DNA from 3 places in the Streptomyces sp. NPDC026575 genome. Region 2 is predicted to be linked to each of the others. Evidence: riboswitches for the same ligand, from Rfam matches in the RefSeq annotation. Region 2 holds a riboswitch; each other region holds the start of a gene.

Region 1 (6,301 bases), on a different contig from region 2:
ATATGACTACGGAATCCAAGGCGGCCAAGGCGGCGCTTCCCGCGAGTCCTCCCCTGACCGAGCGTCAGGAGGCCCGGCGCCGCCGCATCCTGCACACCAGCGCCAAACTGGCGTCCCGCGGCGGCTTCGACGCCGTGCAGATGCGCGAGGTCGCCGAGTCCTCGGGCGTCGCGCTCGGCACCCTCTACCGCTACTTCCCCTCCAAGGTGCATCTGCTGGTCGCCACCATGCAGGACCAGCTCCAGCACATGCACGAGACGCTGCGCAAGCGCCCGCCGTCGGAGCAGGATCCGGGCGCGCGGGTCGCCCAGACCCTGATGCGGGCGTTTCGCGCACTGCAGCGCGAACCGCACCTCGCGGATGCGATGGTGCGCGCGCTGACCTTCGCCGACCGGTCGGTGAGCCCGGAGGTGGACACCGTCTCCCGGCTGACGACGGCGATCATCCTGGACGCGATGGGGCTGGAGGCCGCGCCCACCCCGGAGCAGCTCTCCGCGGTACGGGTCATCGAGCACACCTGGCACTCGGCACTGATCACCTGGCTGTCGGGCCGCGCCTCGATCGCCCAGGTGAAGATAGACATCGAGACGGTCTGCCGCCTGATCGACCTGACCGCACCGGAGGGGCCGAGGTAGGGGCGTACCCGGGTCCGCCGAGGTTCGCCCCGCCGCCCGCCCGGGTAGTTGGCCCGCAAGGGGCCCATCGAACCCCTACGGGATCGCCGCCCCCACCCCCTAAGGCCCCCACCCCCTAAGGCCCCACCCCCGCCCGAGCCGCTCACTCCTCCGGCGGGAAGACCGCCTCGCCGCTGCCGGCGACGGTGATGATGATCGCCTCCACGGGGCACCCCTCCGCCGCCGCCAGAACGCTCTCGGCGGCCTCCGCCTCCGGCGCCACGGGGTGCGACTGACGGGCCGCGTCCAGCCGGAAGCCGTCCGGTGCCGCGCCGACGCACATCCCCGACCCGATGCAGACGCTCCGGTCCACCTCCACCTGCCAGCGGTCCGCCATCAGGCACCCGCCGGCAGGTGGATCATCTTGTGCTCCAGGTACTCGTCGAAGCCCTCGGGGCCGAACTCCCGCCCGATACCGGAGTTCTTGTAGCCGCCGAACGGGCCGAGCATGTCGATGCTGAAGGTGTTCACCGAGTACGTACCGGTGCGCACCTGGCGCGCGATGTCGATGCCGTGGTCGACGTCGGAGGTCCACACCGAGCCGGAGAGCCCGTAGTCGGAGTCGTTGGCGATCCGGACCGCCGCCGCCTCGTCGTCGTACGGCAGCAGGCAGATGACCGGGCCGAAGATCTCCTCGCGGGCGATCCGCATCGAGTTGGCGACCTCGCCGAAGAGGGTCGGCTCGACGTACCAGCCGGTGTCCTGCCCCTTCGGCCGGCCGCCGCCGGTCAGGACCTTGGCGCCTTCCTGCTGGCCGAGCGCGATGTAGTCCAGCGAGCGCTGCTGCTGGCGGCGGGCGACCAGCGGGCCCACTTCCGTGGCCGGATCCAGCGGGTCGCCCACGGTGAGCGCGGAGGCGGCCGCGGTGAACCGTTCGGCGATCTCGTCGTAGTGGCTGCGCGGTGCGAGGATCCGCGTCTGGGCCACACATGCCTGGCCGTTGATCATCCAGGCGAACGGGACGATGCCGGCCACCGCCGCGTCCAGATCCGCGTCCGGCAGGATCACCGCCGCGGACTTGCCGCCCAACTCCAGCGTGACGCGGCTGAGATTGCGGGCCGCGACCTCCATGACCCGCCGGCCGGCCGCGACCGATCCGGTGAACGACACCTTGTCCACTCCCGGGTGCCCGACCAGGTACTCGCTCACCTCGCGGTCCGCCGGCAGGATCGACAGCACGCCCTCCGGCAGTCCGGCCTCGGACGCGATCTCGGCGAGGAGGTACGCGTCCAGCGGGGTCTCCGGCGACACCTTCAGCACGGCCGAGCAGCCGGCCAGCAGGGCGGGCGCGAGCTTGGCCGCGGCGGTGAACTGCGGGACGTTCCACGGCACCACGGCCGCGACCACCCCGACCGGCTCCCGCCGTACGAGGATCGGCCCCAGCACACCGGCCCGCCGCTCCTCGAACGGAGCGCCGCCGTCCGCGCCCTCGAAGGTGCGGGCCACCGTGAGCGCCGAGTCCCAGGCCAGCACCGAGGCCAGCGACTGCACCATGACGCCGGAGGTGAACGGGGTGCCGTTCTCGGAGCTGATGACCCTGGCGATCTCCTCGCTGCGCGCGGCGAAGGCGTCCTTGATGCGGGTCACCACCGCGATCCGGTCCGCCAACGGGGCGTTCGCCCACACCCCGGACTCGAAGGACGTACGGGCCGCGGCCACCGCACGGTCGACATCGGCCCGCGAGGCGTGCGGGACGCGGCCGATGACCTGTTCGGTGTGCGGTGAGACGACCTCGATCGTGTCCCGGCCGGCCGGATCGACCAGCTGTCCGCCTATGTAGAGCTTTCCGTGCTCGACGAGGTCGCTCATCGCTGCCGCCTCCTGCGGGTTGGCCGCCTGTCCGATGTGGGTGCGCACCGACGCGGACCGCCCGAGGGGCCTGTGCCGCGCTACCGCGCCGACTGGTGACGCCGTGTCAGTCGATCGCCTCGGCGCCGCTCGGTTCACCACGTCAGAAACTGATACCAGTTCTAGTTGGAGGAGTCCACGGCGCGGACCAAATCCCCACCACCACCCCAACCGCCGCCCACGGTAGGTGACTTCGCGCCTCCTTGAAACCGGTTCTAGTTATAGTGAGAGGGCAGGTGCGGGGTGTCGGGGTGTGTGCCACACCGAGAGGGGACCGGGATGACCACGCAGGTGATCGACCACCGGGGCGGGGTGTGGAGCATCGCCGTCCCCATCCCGGACAACCCGCTCGGCCACACCCTCGTCCACCTCCTGGAGACCGACCGCGGACCGGTGCTCATCGACACCGGCTGGGACGACCCGGACTCCTGGGACACCCTCGTCGCCGGCGTCGCCGCCTGCGGCTTCGCCCTCACCGATCTCCACGGCGTCCTGATCACCCACCACCACCCCGACCACCACGGCCTCTCCGCCAAGGTGCGGCAGGCGTCCGGCGCCTGGATCGCGATGCACGCCGCGGACACCGCCGTGGTCCGCCGGACCCGCGAGGCCGAGCCGGGCGAGTGGCTCGACTACCTGATCGCCAAGCTCGCGGGCGCGGGCGCGCCGGACGATCATCTGGCACCGCTGCGGGAGGCGCGCGGCAGCGGGCGCGGCCGGAGGCCGCCCGGCCGGCGGGCCGCGCTGCCGGACCGCGGGATCGAGCCCGGCGAGCTGCTCGACCTGCCGGGACGCCGGGTGCGCGCCATCTGGACGCCGGGGCACACGCCGGGGCATGTGTGCCTGCATCTGGAGGAGGAGCATCCGGGCGGGCGGGCGCACGGCTTCGGCCGGCTCTTCTCCGGCGATCACCTCCTCCCCGGCATCACCCCGCACATCGGCCTGTACGGGGACCCCGACGACAGCACGGTCACCGACCCCCTGGGCGACTACCTCGCCTCCCTCGAACGCATCGGCCGGCTCGCCCCCGCCGAGGTACTGCCCGCCCATCAGCACGCCTTCACCGACGCCGAGGGCCGGGTGCGCGAACTCATCGCCCACCACGAAGAGCGGCTCTCCGGACTGAGAGCACTGCTCCGCGAACCCCTCACCCCCTGGCAGCTCGCCGTGGCCATGGAGTGGAACCGTCCCTGGGAGCAGATCCCCTACGGCTCCCGGAACATCGCCGTCTCGGAGGCCGAGGCACATCTGCGCCGCCTGGTGAAGCAGGGGGGCGTGGAGCGGGTACCGGGCTCCGAGCCGGCGACTTACCGGGCGGTGTGAGGCGCGAGGCGGTGTGACGCACGCGCGGGAGCCTCGGGCGAGGCGGCGGGCGGGGCGAGGGCACTCGCGCCGCCGAGTCGGTGTGACGCGTGAGGGAGGTGTGACGCACCTCGCGCCTGTGCGCGGCCTGGCGACGTCGGCGCTGTTCCTGTGCCGCGCGTGGCCACCGTCGGCCTTCCCCGGCTCGTACGTGCGGGCGGGCCCCGTCCGGGCGCCGGTTAAGGTGTGCGGGACAACTTCATCCGTACCCGATCGGGGGAAGCCGGTGGAAATCCGGCGCTGACCCGCAACCGTGAGGACGGCCGGCGGCCCGCGCAGTGCGCGGCGCAGATGGCCGTACGAGCCGGAGCACCCGTTGGGGCACGACCAAGGCTCCCGCCACCGGAACCGCCGCCCGCGCGGACGGTCCGGTGCGCGGCACCGTCGAGGTATACGGAGCTGAGCCCGGTGCCACCGCGCCCGATCGCAGGATCGGCGCTCGGCGGTCGTCCGAGCGCGGCTGCGTACCACCGCCGCGACCCGACCCGAGAGGCACCGACCCGATGGCCCCCATGGCTTCCATGGCTCCCCAGGCCCCTTCGACGCACCCCGTCGCCTTCCTGGCGCGCCGCGCCGCCATGGCGCTGGCGGCCGTGGCGGTGCTGGGCACGGCCACCGCCCCCGCCGCGTTCGCGGAGCCCGCGGCCGCCCCCTCGGCGTCCCCCAAGAAGCTGCCCGACGGGCTGTACGGCACCAAGGACCCGCAGTACGACGGTGTCTGGCGGCAGTCGCTCGCGCTGCTGGCGCAGGACACGGTCGGCGTACGGCCGGCGGCGTCGGCCGTGGACTGGCTGGTCGGGCAGCAGTGCGCCGACGGCTCGTTCACCGCCTTCCGCGCCGAGCCGAAGCGGTCCTGTGACGCGAAGACGATGCGGGACACCAACCAGACGGCCGCCGCGGTGCAGGCGCTGGCCGCGCTCGGCGGGCACGGCGAGACCGTGAAGAAGGCCGTGAGCTGGCTGAAGTCGGTGCAGAACGACGACGGCGGCTGGAGCTCGATGGCCGGCTCGCCCAGCGACGCCAACTCCACCTCCGTCGTGATCGGCGCGCTCACGGCGGCCGGCGAGAAGCCGGAGTCGGTCACGTCGAAGAAGGGCGGCAAGACCCCCTACGACGCGTTGCTCACCTTCCAGCTGGGCTGTGCGGCGAAGGAGGACGAGCGCGGCGCGTTCGCCTTCCAGCTCAAGGGTGCGGCGCCGAACGCGGACGCCACCGCGGCCGCCGCGACCGGCGCGCTGGGCAAGGGCTTCGTCGTCGCACCGGCCGGGAAGCGCGCGGACACCCCTGTCAAGCCTCTGACCTGCAAGGACGGCAAGCCGGAGAAGTCCAGCGATGCGGCGTCGGCCGCGGCCGGCGGCGCCGCCCACCTCGTCGCCCAGCTCGACCGGAACGGACAGCATCTGCTCTCCGCGATGCCGGGCCAGGAGAAGCAGCCCGATGTCGGCAACACCGCGGATGCCGTGGTGGCGCTGGCGGCCGGTTCGCACGGGGCCGCCGCCCAGAAGCCGCTGAAGTGGCTGGAGAAGAACGCCGCGGGCTGGGCCAAGGAGAACGGCCCGGCCGCGTACGCCCAGCTGGTGCTCGCCGCGCACGCCACCGGCACCGACCCGCGCTCCTTCGGGGGCAGCGATCTGGTGGCCGCGCTGAACGCGACCGGACCCAAGCCGGCCGGTACCGCCGCGCCGGCCGCCGAGGACCACAAGGACGGCGACGGCGGCGTCAACGTCTGGTGGGTCGTCGGCGTCGCGCTCGCCTTCGGCGCCGGCATCGGCTTCCTGCTGAGCGGCCGTAAGAAGAAGAACGCACTCTGATGCGGCCGAGGCAGCTGCCGCAGCCGACGCGGCGCACCCGGATCGCCGGCGCGCTGCTGCTGGCCGGCACGGTCACCGGGCTGGCCGCCGGGCCGGCCCAGGCGCAGGAGTACCGCTACTGGTCCTTCTGGGACGGCGGGAGCGGCGGCTCCTGGGCCTACGCCACCCAGGGGCCGGCCACCGTGCGCCCGGCCGATGGCGCGGTCGAGGGCTTCCGCTTCACCGTCAGCGCCGACTCGGCCGCGGCCGGCAAACCGCGCGCAGCCGCCGACTTCGACGCGATCTGCCGCGAGACGCCCGCCAAGGACGGCCGCAAGCGGATCGGCGTCGTCATCGACTTCGGTACCGCGAAGGACGCTCCCGATGGCGAGCGCCCGCCGAAGGCGCGGACGGAGTGCGCCCAGGTGGCCGAGGACGCCTCGGCGGGCGAGGCGCTGGCCGCGGTCGCCGGGCGGCTGCGCTATGACTCCAATGCGCTGCTGTGCGCCATCGCCGGCTATCCGGAGACGGGGTGCGCGGACCAGGTGAGCGGATCGGGCGGGGCGAAGGCGTCCGCCGACCCGAAGCAGTCCGCCGACGGGCAGGGTGCGGACGGGGCGAAGGGGG
Region 2 (6,301 bases):
ATCTCGCCGAGGCGGAGTTGCGCCGCCTCGGCCGCACGGGCCGCAAGGGCGCGCCCGACACCTTCGACCCCGCCGGGTACGAGGCACTGCTGGCGCGTCTGCGCGCGCCGGACCCGGACGCCACCGTCTACGCCCCGGCCTTCGACCGCCGCATCGAGGAGCCGGTCGCCGGCAGCATCGCCGTGGCACCGCATATCCCGCTCGTCGTCACCGAGGGCAACTACCTCCTCCTCGACTCCGCGCCCTGGTCACGGGTCCGCGCGCTGCTCGACGAGGTCTGGTACGTGGAGTTGGACGCCCCGGAGCGGATCCGCCGGCTGATCGACCGCCACGAGCGCTTCGGACGCGCACACGCCGATGCCGAACGGTTCGTGCACTCCTCGGACGAGACCAACGCCCGGGTCGTGGCGGCCACTCGCGACCGCGCCGACCTCGTCATCTCCTTCGCCCCCGAAGAGGCCCCGCTCCCGTCCGGCGACTGACCCCCTGCCGCCGCCCGCCGGCCAGCAGCCCGACCACCGACAGCGCACCCCACCCCACGGACACCGCGGCCGCCTTCACCCTCCGATCCCGGCCCGGCAGCGTCGCACCGACCAGGACGGCGTCCCCGAGATCGGCCGCGATCCTTATATACGCGGCGGTGCGCAGCGCCGGGCCCTCGGGCGCCAGCGCGAGCGAGAGCCCGCTCGCCACCTCCCGCCAGGCAAGTGGCCGCAGCGAGATCCGGGTGGCCCGCTCGATCCTCCCCTCACCGTCGACCAGCCCCGAAGGCCGCGCCAGCAGATCGGGCACCGCCGTCACCGCCACCCCGTACACCGCCGTGGCCACCCCGACCGCACGCAACAGACCGACCTTCATCCGCCCTCCCGCTCTCCCTCGCCGACGCCTTCCGCCAGCACCTGCCTGCCTCGCATCAACTCCTTTCCGCATCAAGCCCCTTCCCAAACGACATCATCGATGTCATCATGACATCATGAGTGTCAATGAGGGGGGTGCCGCAGAGCATGACACCGGCGAAAACGGCGCCGGAGCGCACAGTTCCGCCGCGCAGGACACCGACAGGGAGGGCACAGAGGGGCTCACGCCCGCCGAAGACCTGCTGTACGGCGTCATCAGACGCCTGTGGCCGCTGCACCGGACGGTGGTCCGCGCGGTCGAGCGTGAGCTGACGGGTACGGGCATGACCGCCGGCGAACATGCACTACTGGACGCCCTGCACAGCGAAGGCCCCAGGACCGTGCCGCAGTTGGCCCGCTCGATGGGGCTCGACAGACAGCCGGTGCAGCGCTGGGTGAACCACGCCGCGGAGCTGGGCCTGGTCGTGACGGCACCCAACCCCGCACACCGCCGCTCCTCCCTGATCGAGCTCACCACCGAGGGCGCGGCGGCGATACGCGGAATCCAGGAGTTCGAGGCGACGGAGCTGCGGCGCCGACTGGCCGACCTGCCCGCCGAGGACGTCCGCACGACCCTGCATGTACTCGACCGACTCGGCGAGGAATTCCGGCACCTGGCGAACGGCTCACACGTTCCACCGGAGAATGCCGACATCAACGACAAGTAATGATGACGGCGACACCAGATCCATAAGCAACAATCACGCCAGTACCACCACCCACCACACAAACGCCAAAGGACGGTCCGGAGCATGACCCGAGCGATCACCGACTGGTCCGAGGTCGACAACGGCCTCGTGCCGGTCGACGACGGCGAGCTGTTCTACGAGACGGCCGGGTCGGGCCCCGCGGTGGTACTGCTGCACGGCGGCATGCTCGACCAGCACATGTGGGACGAACAGTTCACCTGGCTGGTGAACTCCGGCCTCCGCGCGATCCGCTACGACTTCCGCGGCCACGGCCTGTCCTCCACGGTGGAGGGGGACTACGCCAACCACGACGACCTGTGCACCCTCCTGGACGCTCTCGACGCCCCGAGCGCCGTCCTCGTCGGTCTCTCACACGGTGCGCGGGTCGCCCTCGACACCGCGATAGCCCACCCGGCCCGGGTGACGGCCCTCGCGCTCGCCTCCCCCGGTATCAGCGGCCGCCCCTTCACCGACCCCTTCGTCCTGGCGCACATCAAGGAGCAGGTGGCGGCCATCGGCGCTCCGGACGGCGCGGAGCGCTATGTCGAGCACTTCCTGCGGATGTGGGTGGACGGTCCGCATCGCGAACCATCCGCCGTGCACCCGGGGTTCCGTGAGCGGATGCGCGCCTCCGCCGAGGCCAATGTGGAGGTGCATGCCGACGGGCTGGGCGCCGGGATGCCCCTTGAGGTCGGGGCCGCGGACCGTCTGAGCGAGGTCCGGGTGCCGACGGTGGTGCTCGACGGCGACCTCGACAGTACGGACATCTCCGCCAACGCCCATGCCATAGCGCTGACCGTCCCCGGCGCCCGAAGAGTCCGCATACCGGGCGCGGCCCATATGGTCAATCTGGAGAACACCGCGCTCTTCGACCGCGAACTGCACGCCTTCCTCTCGTCCTTGGACTACTGATCACCCTCGGACCACCCCGTGATGCCCCGGCACCCGGCACCCTGGCACACCAGCCCCACCGCGCACCGCGCACCGCGCGCCGGAACTGCGGCTCTCCCGGCGGCCATCGACCGTGAGAGCGCCGCGGCCGCCGGTCCGCACCCCCGCCCGTCCTCCTCGGCAGATAGAGTGATCGAGCCGTGGTGTTCGGGAAGACCGGTGCCGGACCTTGTGGTCCCAGGCCGGAGCGGCCCTCGCCACTGTGATCGGGGAGTTTCCAGCCCTTTCCGTAGGCGCACGGCGCGCCTACGGCGCCACTGACCGCAGCCCGCGGCCGGGAAGGCGGGGACGGACGCGTGCACCCGTAAGCCAGGAGACCGGCCACGGCATCTCACGAACTGATCCACGAGGTGCTGGAGCGTGACCGCCGGATGGCCCTGTCCACCGATACCCCGAACACCCCTGCCCCCGCCGCGTTCCGCTGGCGTCGGCAGGACACCGTCCGCACCGCCGGCCTGATGGCCGTCATAGCCGGTCTGCACATCGTCGCCTTCGGTGTGCTCTTCCTGCTCGTCGTCCCGCACCACTACGCCGTCGGAAGCCAGGTCTTCGGCGCCGGACTCGGCATCACCGCATACACCCTCGGTATGCGGCACGCCTTCGACGCCGACCACATCGCCGCGATCGACAACACCACCCGCAAGCTGATGGCCGACGGCAAGCGGCCGGTCTCGGTGGGCTTCTGGTTCGCGCTCGGCCACTCCAGCGTGGTGGTCGCGATGGCGGCTCTCGTGGCCGGCGGCGCCCAGCTCGCCGGCACCCTGCTCAACGACGAATCCCGTACCCACCAGGTCCTCGGCACCATCGGCACCACGGTCTCGGGGACGTTCCTCTACCTCATCGCCGCCCTCAACCTCATCGCGCTGGCCGGGATCTGGCGGGTCTTCCGCGGTATGCGCGACGGCCGTTACGACGAGGCCGAGTTGGAGCAGCGCCTGGATTCGCGCGGCTTCATGAACCGCCTCCTGGGGCGCTTCACGCGCTCGATCTCCCGCCCCGGCCAGATGTTCCCGCTCGGCTTCCTCTTCGGGCTCGGCTTCGACACCGCGACCGAGGTGACCCTGATGGTGATGGCGGGCAGCGGCGCCGCGGCCGGCCTGCCGTGGTACGCGGTCCTGTGCCTGCCGCTGCTGTTCGCCGCCGGGATGAGCCTGTTCGACACCCTCGACGGCACGTTCATGAACTTCGCCTACCAGTGGGCGTTCTCCAACCCGGTGCGCAAGGTCTACTACAACCTCACCATCACCGGTCTGTCGATCGCCGTCGCCTTCTTCATCGGCACGATCGAGCTGGTGACCGTGCTGCACGACAAACTCGCCCTCAACGACCCGCTGACCGGCTGGATCTCCACCCTCGACCTCGACAACGTCGGCTTCATCATCGTCGGACTGTTCGTCGTGGTGTGGGCCGCGGCGCTGGCGTACTGGCGACTGAGCGGTGTGGAGAAGCGCTGGGCGCAGCGAGCGGAGGAGGCAGACCGGGCGAAGGCGACAGAGCGGACGGCACCGGCGTCGAGCTCCTGAGGCACGGCGCGCGGGCCGCGCCTCCTCACCTCAGGTGGCCGAACCGGCGGCGGCGCCCGTCACCAGATCCGGCCCCCAGCGCTTCATTGCGACCGCAAGATCCAGCGGTCGCAGCCGGTCCGCCTCCTCCGGCCCCGGCCAGTCCTCCCGCGGAACCCGCCACATCACCTCGAACTCGTTGCCGTCCGGGTCCTTGGCGTACAGGGACTTGGAGACGAGGTGGTCGGTGGCGCCGACCAGCGCACCGCGCTCACCGAGCCGCGCCTTCGCCGCGGCCAGTTCACCGAGCGTGCCGACCTCCCAGGCCAGGTGGTACAGCCCGACCCGCCCGGCCTCCGGCCCCGGCGCGTCCGTCCCCACCGCGAACAGCCCCAGATCGTGATCGTTGAGCGAGCCGGGCGCGCTGAGGAAGGCCGCCCGCCCCGGTATCTCCACATCCACGCTGAGCCCCAGCGCCTCACCGTAAAAAGCAACAGCCCGCGCCACATCCCGGACATACAGCACCGCGTGATTGAGCCGCCGTACGGCCATGAACCCGCTCCTGTTCTCCCGCCACGCCATCGCGTGACCGCTCACCGACCACTTACTTGAAACTTCAAGATACTCTGGAACGATACACAGCCTCCCCACCACAAACAACCGCCCCGAACACGCCCAGCCCCGCCCCTCCCCCGCCCCCCGGGCACGAAGAAGGCCCCCGACTCGAACGAGTCGGGGGCCACGGGGTCGACAAGCGCGGAGCGCATCAGCGCCGGCCCGCCCTTGGGCCCGCTCCGGTCACGGATGTGCTGCTGCCCGGCGATCGGCAGAAACTCGAAGACACCTACCGGCTGCGCTGGCCAGCCCTCTTGGCCTGCACGTCTTCGGCTGTCAGGGCCTTACCGCCGATCGCCCATGCGCCGCTGGGCGTCTCGGTGACCACGACATGTGTCACCGGCCGCAGGGCCTCGCCTTCGATGGCGATCAACGCCTCGGAGACATCCTCGACCATCTTCTGCTTCTCTTCGAGCGTGAACACTCCTGCGATCACCTTGATGTCGATGAATGGCATCGGATGCCTCCCACATGAGGGTGAGATCGAGCCGTCATGCCGCTCGGATACCAGGGCCGAATGCGGTGGGGCTGCGCCTCCTCTTCGGGGAGAAGGGTGCCGGCGATGACGCGCCGCTTGTCGCGGCCTAACGGAGCAGCACCCGTAGGCGGCGCCCGGCCCTCGTCCGACTGGCCCGGTTCACGGTGAGCGGCGACGCTGATGCCGACCGCTGCCATCAGTCCTGCGGTGCCGGCATGCTTCTGTCCAGTCTCGCAGATCGACCTCGGTGAAGGGCGGCAGCGCGGTTTCGCGACGGCCCCTGCCCGCCCCTGTCCGCAGCAGAAAATGATCAAGGCCCAGGAATCCGATTTCACCTCGGATGACCTGGGCCTTCGTCGTTCTACGCAAGGAGTGGGCACAGACGGATTTGAACCGCCGACATCTGCTTTGTAAGAGCAGCGCTCTACCGCTGAGCTATGCGCCCTGGTCGAGCCGACAGACTACCTTGCCATCAGGGCTGAACTGCAAACCAGTGCGCGAAGTGCGAACTTACCGGCCGGTGTGTTCGTTTCCGGTGAGTGGGAGAATGGCATCCGTCCTGGGGCGATGTGATCGGGAGAGGGAAGTGACGGCGACACACACGCAGCCGCATGAGCAGCGAGAACGCCGTCGCACGCGTGGGGGCCCGGTCCGGGATGCGGTGACGCTCGCGTTGCTGCCGTTGCCGTTGCTGATCGCGATGGCTCCGTTGGCGTTCGCCGGCGGGGGGACTCGTCGCTGGTTCGGGCGCGGGGAGAGCCAGCGGGCCGATGCGCAGGCCGCGAAGGACGCCGCGGCGTCGGCGTTCTACGAGCTGGACACCGCGCACCGGGACCTGCGGATCTCCATAGAGACGATCACCGCGGTGGACAGTTCCCCGCAGGCGCAGCGGGCCGCGGCGGACTACGAGGGCTTCGGACGGCGGATCGACGAGGTGAGTCACGGCTATATCACCGCGGTCGACTCCCATGATCTCGACCGTGATGATCTGGACGGCGCCGCGATGGCACGGGCGCGGGCCGATCTGACGCGGGCCAAGGAGGAGCTGGACCGGGTCAAGGGCGATCTCGACCGGTTCGCGCAGGGGTTGGGGCCGCTGCTGCAGTCCGCCGAGACGCAGCTCGCGCAGCTCGCCCCGGCGGTGGAGCGGGCGCGGCAGGCGCTGCTGGC
Region 3 (6,301 bases), on a different contig from region 2:
TCGTCGGCCTCGGCGAGCGGTTTGCCCAGGCGGGCCGCGGCGGCGCTGATCGAGGTGACCCCGGGGATCACCTCGGTCGGGTAACGGTGCGCCAGCCGCTTGTGCATGTGCTGGTAGGAGCCGTAGAAGAGCGGGTCGCCCTCGGAGATGACGGCGACCGTGCGGCCGGCGTCGAGGTGGACGGCGAGGCGGGCCGCGGCCTCTTCGTAGAACTCGTCGAGCGCGCCGCGGTAGCCGCCGGGGTGGTCGGTGGACTCGGTGGTGACCGGGTAGACCAGCGGCTCTTCGATGTGGTCGGCGCGCAGATGCTCGGCGGCTATCGCGCGCGCGATGGACCGTCCGTGCCGGGCGCTGTGGTACGCGATGACGTCGGCCGCGGCGATGACCTGGACGGCACGCACGGTCATCAGGGACGGGTCACCGGGGCCGAGGCCCACGCCGTAGAGGCGACCGGTCAGCTGCTGCTCGCTCACGCTTACTCTTCCTCGCTTGCCAGGGCGTTGATCGCGGCCGCGGCCATGGCGCTGCCGCCCCGGCGTCCGCGCACCACGATGTGGTCCAGCTTCGACGGGTGGGCGATCAGCGCGTCCTTGGACTCCGCCGCGCCGATGAAGCCGACGGGTATGCCGAGGACGGCGGCGGGCCGGGGCGCCCCCTCCTCGATCATTTCCAGCAGGCGGAAGAGCGCGGTGGGGGCGTTGCCGACGGCCACCACGGCGCCCTCCATGCGGTCGCGCCACAGCTCCAGCGCGGCGGCGCTGCGGGTGGTGCCCATCCGGGCGGCCAGGTCCGGCACCGACGGGTCGGCGAGCGTGCACAGCACCTCGTTGTCGGCCGGCAGCCGCTTGCGGGTGACGCCGCTGGCGACCATGTTGGCGTCGCACAGGATCGGCGCACCGGCGCGCAGCGCCTTGCGGGCGTTGGCCACCACCTCGGGGGTGAACGCCAGATCGCGTACGAGGTCGACCATGCCGCAGGCGTGGATCATCCGGACCGCCACCCGGCTGACGTCGGCGGGCAGCCCGGCGAGGTCCGCCTCGGCGCGGATCGTGGCGAAGGACTGGCGGTAGATCGCCGCACCGTCCTTCTCGTAGTCGAAGGCGGTCACTGTGGCCTCGTTTCTTGCGTTGCTGGTGGTGCATCCGGCCGTACGACCGATATCTGGTAGCCGTCCGCCGTTGCCAGGACGTCGACCCAGGTGCCGTGAGGGTGGCCGCAGCGGCGCTCGCAGCCGGACCAGTGGACGGGCGTGCCGCCCGCGGGGACGGCCGGGCCGCCGTCCGGCGTCCGCGCGCCCGCGGCGACCGCGTCCGCGGCGTCCGCGCGGACGTCCGTAAGGGACTTGGCGCAGCCGGGGCGGCCGGTGCACGCGCCGAGGCGGTGCCAGGGGGAGGACGGGTCGGTGACCAGGCCGGCGGCGGACAGCTCGGCCGACCGGGCGGCGGCCGCGGCGGGCGCCAGACCGGGCAGGACGATTCCGCGCCAGGGCGTCAGGCGCAGTGCGCCGGAGCCGTCCTGGGCGGCGACGGCGGTGAGCAGGCGCCACTGGGCGGTGCTCAGCCGGCCCAGCGGGGCCAGCACGCACAGGGCGCGGCGGCCGTCGGCGCCCTCGACCACACCTGGAGCGGAGGAGTCGGGGAACTCCTCGGCGCGCGCGGTCGCCGAGCGCAGAGCCGCTGCCCCGTCCGTCACCCGCTCCGCCGTGATGCCCGCCGCCTGGAGCCGCTCGGCGACGTGCCGGGTCGTCAGCGTGTGCCCTTCGGGCAGTTCGCGGATCCGCCAGGCGCCGCTGCCGCTCGCCGCGGCGGCGTCCAGGAACGTCAGGGCGGCGGTGAGCGCGGCGCGCGGTGCGTCCGGGCCGGCGATCCGCAGCGCCGCCGGATCGTCACCGACCCGCAGCAGCGCCGTGCCACCGGCGCCGGTCCGGTCGGCCGCCACGGAGGGTTCTGCGACCAAGCTCACATCCCCGCCCAGCGCCGCCACATCGCCCCGCCCGTCGTCCAGGACGAAGAGGAAACGGCCGGACAGCGCGGTCGCCGACCGGCTCGCGCAGAGCGAAGAGTCCAGGTCACGGGCCCACAACCGCACGTCAGCAGGGGTGTGCCGGTCCAGCCCGGCCAGCGGGGAGGCGAGGATGTTGCGGAGGCGTTCGTGGTGCTCGGAGGGGAGCAGACCGGCGTCGCGCAGCAGCGCGGCGAGCCGGCCGCCGCAGCCCTCGGCGAGGCCGCGCAGTTCCACGTTCCCCCGGGACGTCAGGGAGAGCCGGCCGTCCCCGAGAGCGTCCGCGGCGTCGGCCAGCGCTTCGGCCTGACGCACCGTCAAGTCGCCTGCGGGCACCCGCACTCGGGCCAGCCCGCCGTCGGCCGCCGGGTGCAGTCGCAGCGCCCCCGGGCAGGCGTCACCGCGGTCCCGCAGGGGCGGTTCGGACCCCAGGGGCCGGATCGAGGGGGAGGGCGGCATGGCGGCGAGCATACCCACGACGCCGGGCGGCCGATCCGGGGCGGATCCGGCCACGGACCAGGCGCGGACCGGCCACCCACGCGGCCGCGGCCCCGGCCGGGGCGGAGCACGGCGGTCCCCGGCGGCCGGCCCCCGGGCCCGCTTACCTCGGCCGTCCGCAGCCCTTACTATGCAGGTCGGTGGGTCGGCTGGCCCACCGGACGCCAGCGACGGCGCCCAAGGGAGGAAGCCCGGTGAGAATCCGGCGCGGTCCCGCCACTGTGAACCCGGCCAGCGCCGGGTGAGCCAGGAACTCCCGCCGTCCATACGACCACCCGGGGCGCGGACACCCCGAGGAAGGCCTGCGCTCGCATGATTCTGCTGCTGTCGACCTCCGACACCGACCTGCTCAGCGCCCGCGCGGCCACGGGCCCGGTGCCGTACCGCCTCGCCAACCCCGCCCGCCTCGACGTGGCCGAGCTGCCCGCGCTGCTGGAGGGCACCGACCTCGTCGTCGTACGCCTCCTCGGCGGCATCCGCGCCTGGCAGGAGGGCCTGGACCTGCTGCTCGCCGAGGACCAGCACCGGCCGGTCGTCGTGCTCACCGGTGAACAGGCCCCCGACGCCCAGCTCATGGAGCAGTCCACGGTCCCCGTCGGCATCGCGGCCGAGGCGCACGCCTACCTCGCGCACGGCGGCCCCGCCAACCTCGACCAGCTCGCCCGCTTCCTCTCCGACACCGTCCTGCTGACCGGCCACGGCTTCGAGCCGCCGGCGCCCGCGCCCACCTGGGGCCCCCTCGACCGGGAGAGCCGCAACGACAGCGGCCCGCTGGTCGCCGTGCTCTACTACCGCGCCCACCACATGAGCGGCAACACCGCCTTCGTGCGGACCCTGTGCGAGCAGATCGAGGCGGCCGGCGGCCGCGCCCGCCCGCTCTTCGTCGCCTCGCTGCGCGCGCCCGAGCCGGAGCTGATCGACGCCCTCCGCCCGGCCGACGCGATCGTCACCACCGTCCTGGCCGCCGGCGGCACCAAGCCCGCCGAGGCATCCGCCGGCGGCGACGACGAGTCCTGGGACGCGGGGGCGCTCGCCGCGCTCGACGTGCCGATCCTCCAGGCCCTGTGCCTGACCGGATCGCGCAGCGCCTGGGAGGAGAACGACGAGGGGCTGTCCCCGCTGGACGCCGCCAGCCAGATCGCCGTCCCCGAGTTCGACGGGCGCCTGATCACCGTTCCGTTCTCCTTCAAGGAGGTCGACGAGGACGGCCTGCCGGTGTACGTCGCCGACCCCGAGCGCGCCGCCCGCGTCGCCGGTATCGCCGTGCGCCACGCCCGGCTGCGCCACATCCCGGCCGGCGACAAGCGCCTGGCGCTGGTGCTCTCCGCCTACCCGACCAAGCACTCCCGCATCGGCAACGCCGTCGGCCTGGACACCCCGGCCAGCGCGGTCGCCCTGCTGCGCCGCCTGCGGGCGGAGGGCTACGACTTCGGCGACGAGACCGCCGAGCCCGTCCCCGGTCTGGAGTCCGGCGACGGCGACGAGCTGATCTACGCCCTCATCGAGGCCGGCGGCCACGACCAGGAGTGGCTCACCGAGGAGCAGTTGTCCCGCAACCCGGTCCGCATCCCGGCCGCGGACTACCGGCGCTGGTACGCCACGCTGCCGCAGGAGCTGCGCGACGCCGTCGAGGAGCACTGGGGCCCGGCGCCGGGCGAGATGTTCCTCGACCGCAGCCACGCGGGCGAACCGGGCCGCGACCCCGACGGCGACATCGTCCTGGCCGCGCTGCGCCGCGGCAACCTCCTGATCATCATCCAGCCGCCGCGCGGCTTCGGCGAGAACCCGATCGCGATCTACCACGACCCCGATCTGCCCCCCTCGCACCACTACTTGGCGGCCTACCGCTGGATCGCGGCCTCCCAGGAGGACGGCGGCTTCGGCGCCGACGCCATGGTCCACCTGGGCAAGCACGGCAACCTGGAGTGGCTGCCCGGCAAGAACGCGGGCCTGTCCGCCGCCTGCGGCCCGGACGCCGCGCTCGGCGACCTCCCGCTCGTCTACCCCTTCCTGGTCAACGACCCGGGCGAGGGCACCCAGGCCAAGCGCCGGGTCCACGCCACCCTCGTCGACCACCTCGTCCCGCCGATGGCCCGCGCCGAGTCCTACGGCGACATCGCGCGCCTGGAGCAGCTCCTCGACGAGTACGCGGCGATCTCCTCCATGGACCCGGCCAAGCTGCCCGCGATCCGCTCCCAGATCTGGACGCTGATCCAGGCCGCCAAGCTCGACCACGACCTGGGGATGGACGAACGCCCCGACGACGAGGGCTTCGACGACTTCCTGCTGCATGTCGACGGCTGGCTGTGCGAGGTCAAGGACGCCCAGATCCGCGACGGTCTGCACGTCCTGGGCGGCGCCCCCACCGGCGAGGCCCGCGTCAACCTCGTGCTCGCCATCCTGCGGGCCCGGCAGATCTGGGGCGGCACACAGGCCCTGCCCGGTCTGCGCGAGGCGCTCGGCCTCGACGAGTCCGCCGCGACCCGCACGACCGCCGACGAGGCCGAGGAGACGGCCCGCGCCCTGGTCCAGGCGATGGAGGACGCGGACTGGGACCCGGCCGCGGTGGCCCGCATCGCCGACGGCCACCCGGACGCGGTCGCCGACATCCTCGACTTCGCCGCCCGCCAGGTCGTGCCGCGCCTCGCCGCCACCACCGACGAGATCGACCACGCCGTCCACGCGCTCAACGGCGGCTTCGTCCCGGCCGGCCCCTCCGGCTCCCCGCTGCGCGGACTGGTCAACGTCCTGCCGACGGGCCGCAACTTCTACTCCGTCGACCCCAAGGCCGTCCCCTCCCGGCTCGCCTGGGAGACCGGCCAGGCACTCGCCGACTCCCTCCTGACGCGCTACCGCACCGACAACGGCGAATGGCCGCAGTCCGTCGGCCTCTCCCTCTGGGGCACCAGCGCGATGCGCACCAGCGGCGACGACGTGGCCGAGGCCCTCGCGCTGCTGGGCATCCGCCCCGTCTGGGACGACGCCTCGCGCCGCGTAACGGGCCTGGAGCCGATCGCGCTCACCGAGCTGGGCCGCCCCCGTATCGACGTCACCTTGCGCATCTCGGGCTTCTTCCGGGACGCCTTCCCGCACGTCATCGGCCTGCTGGACGACGCCGTACGGCTGGCCGCCTCGCTCGACGAGCCCGCCTCCGAGAACTTCGTACGGGCTCACGCCCAGGCGGACCTGGCCGCGCACGGCGATGAACGCCGCGCCACCACCCGGATCTTCGGCTCCCGCCCCGGGACCTACGGCGCGGGCCTGCTCCAGCTGATCGACTCCCGCGACTGGCGCACGGACGCCGACCTCGCCGAGGTCTACACCGTCTGGGGCGGCTACGCCTACGGCCGCGGGCTGGAGGGCCGCCCGGCCCGGGACGAGATGGAGACCGCCTACAAGCGGATCGCGGTCGCGGCCAAGAACACCGACACCCGCGAACACGACATCGCCGACTCCGACGACTACTTCCAGTACCACGGAGGCATGGTCGCCACCGTCAAGGCGCTCAAGGGCAAGGCCCCCGAGGCGTACATCGGCGACTCCACCCGGCCCGAGACGGTCCGCACCCGCACCCTCGTCGAGGAGACCTCCCGGGTCTTCCGCGCCCGGGTGGTCAACCCCCGCTGGATCGAGGCGATGCGCCGCCACGGCTACAAGGGCGCCTTCGAACTCGCCGCGACCGTGGACTACTTGTTCGGCTACGACGCCACCACGGGCGTGGTCGCCGACTGGATGTACGACAAGCTCGCCCAGACCTACGTCCTGGACCCCGAGAACCGCGCCTTCCTCCAGGAGGCCAACC

What was found. A riboswitch is a leader RNA that binds a small molecule or an ion and turns the genes downstream of it on or off. The one in region 2 is predicted to bind cobalamin.
Region 1: another riboswitch for cobalamin. It lies ahead of ACZ4NB_RS28690 (prenyltransferase/squalene oxidase repeat-containing protein); the one in region 2 lies ahead of nicT (Nickel transporter NicT).
Region 3: another riboswitch for cobalamin. It lies ahead of cobN (cobaltochelatase subunit CobN); the one in region 2 lies ahead of nicT (Nickel transporter NicT).

What each region holds. Positions count from the first base shown of each region.
Region 1 is NZ_JBVHQM010000024.1:11,935-18,235, reverse strand. It holds gene ACZ4NB_RS28710 (TetR family transcriptional regulator) at 3-635, shown strand; gene ACZ4NB_RS28705 (ferredoxin) at 778-1,011, opposite strand; gene ACZ4NB_RS28700 (aldehyde dehydrogenase) at 1,011-2,483, opposite strand; gene ACZ4NB_RS28695 (MBL fold metallo-hydrolase) at 2,802-3,845, shown strand; cobalamin riboswitch at 4,078-4,219, shown strand; gene ACZ4NB_RS28690 (prenyltransferase/squalene oxidase repeat-containing protein) at 4,397-5,695, shown strand; gene ACZ4NB_RS28685 (SCO2322 family protein) at 5,695-6,301, shown strand, end outside.
Region 2 is NZ_JBVHQM010000019.1:140,097-146,397, reverse strand. It holds gene ACZ4NB_RS25755 (nucleoside/nucleotide kinase family protein) at 1-482, shown strand, start outside; gene ACZ4NB_RS25750 (hypothetical protein) at 436-858, opposite strand; gene ACZ4NB_RS25745 (MarR family winged helix-turn-helix transcriptional regulator) at 974-1,564, shown strand; gene ACZ4NB_RS25740 (alpha/beta fold hydrolase) at 1,649-2,497, shown strand; cobalamin riboswitch at 2,661-2,876, shown strand; gene nicT (Nickel transporter NicT) at 2,908-4,059, shown strand; gene ACZ4NB_RS25730 (VOC family protein) at 4,090-4,590, opposite strand; gene ACZ4NB_RS25725 (tautomerase family protein) at 4,883-5,110, opposite strand; tRNA gene ACZ4NB_RS25720 (tRNA-Val) at 5,505-5,576, opposite strand; gene ACZ4NB_RS25715 (hypothetical protein) at 5,718-6,301, shown strand, end outside.
Region 3 is NZ_JBVHQM010000002.1:30,610-36,910, reverse strand. It holds gene ACZ4NB_RS02505 (precorrin-2 C(20)-methyltransferase) at 1-473, opposite strand, end outside; gene ACZ4NB_RS02500 (precorrin-8X methylmutase) at 476-1,108, opposite strand; gene cobG (precorrin-3B synthase) at 1,105-2,460, opposite strand; cobalamin riboswitch at 2,629-2,777, shown strand; gene cobN (cobaltochelatase subunit CobN) at 2,812-6,301, shown strand, end outside.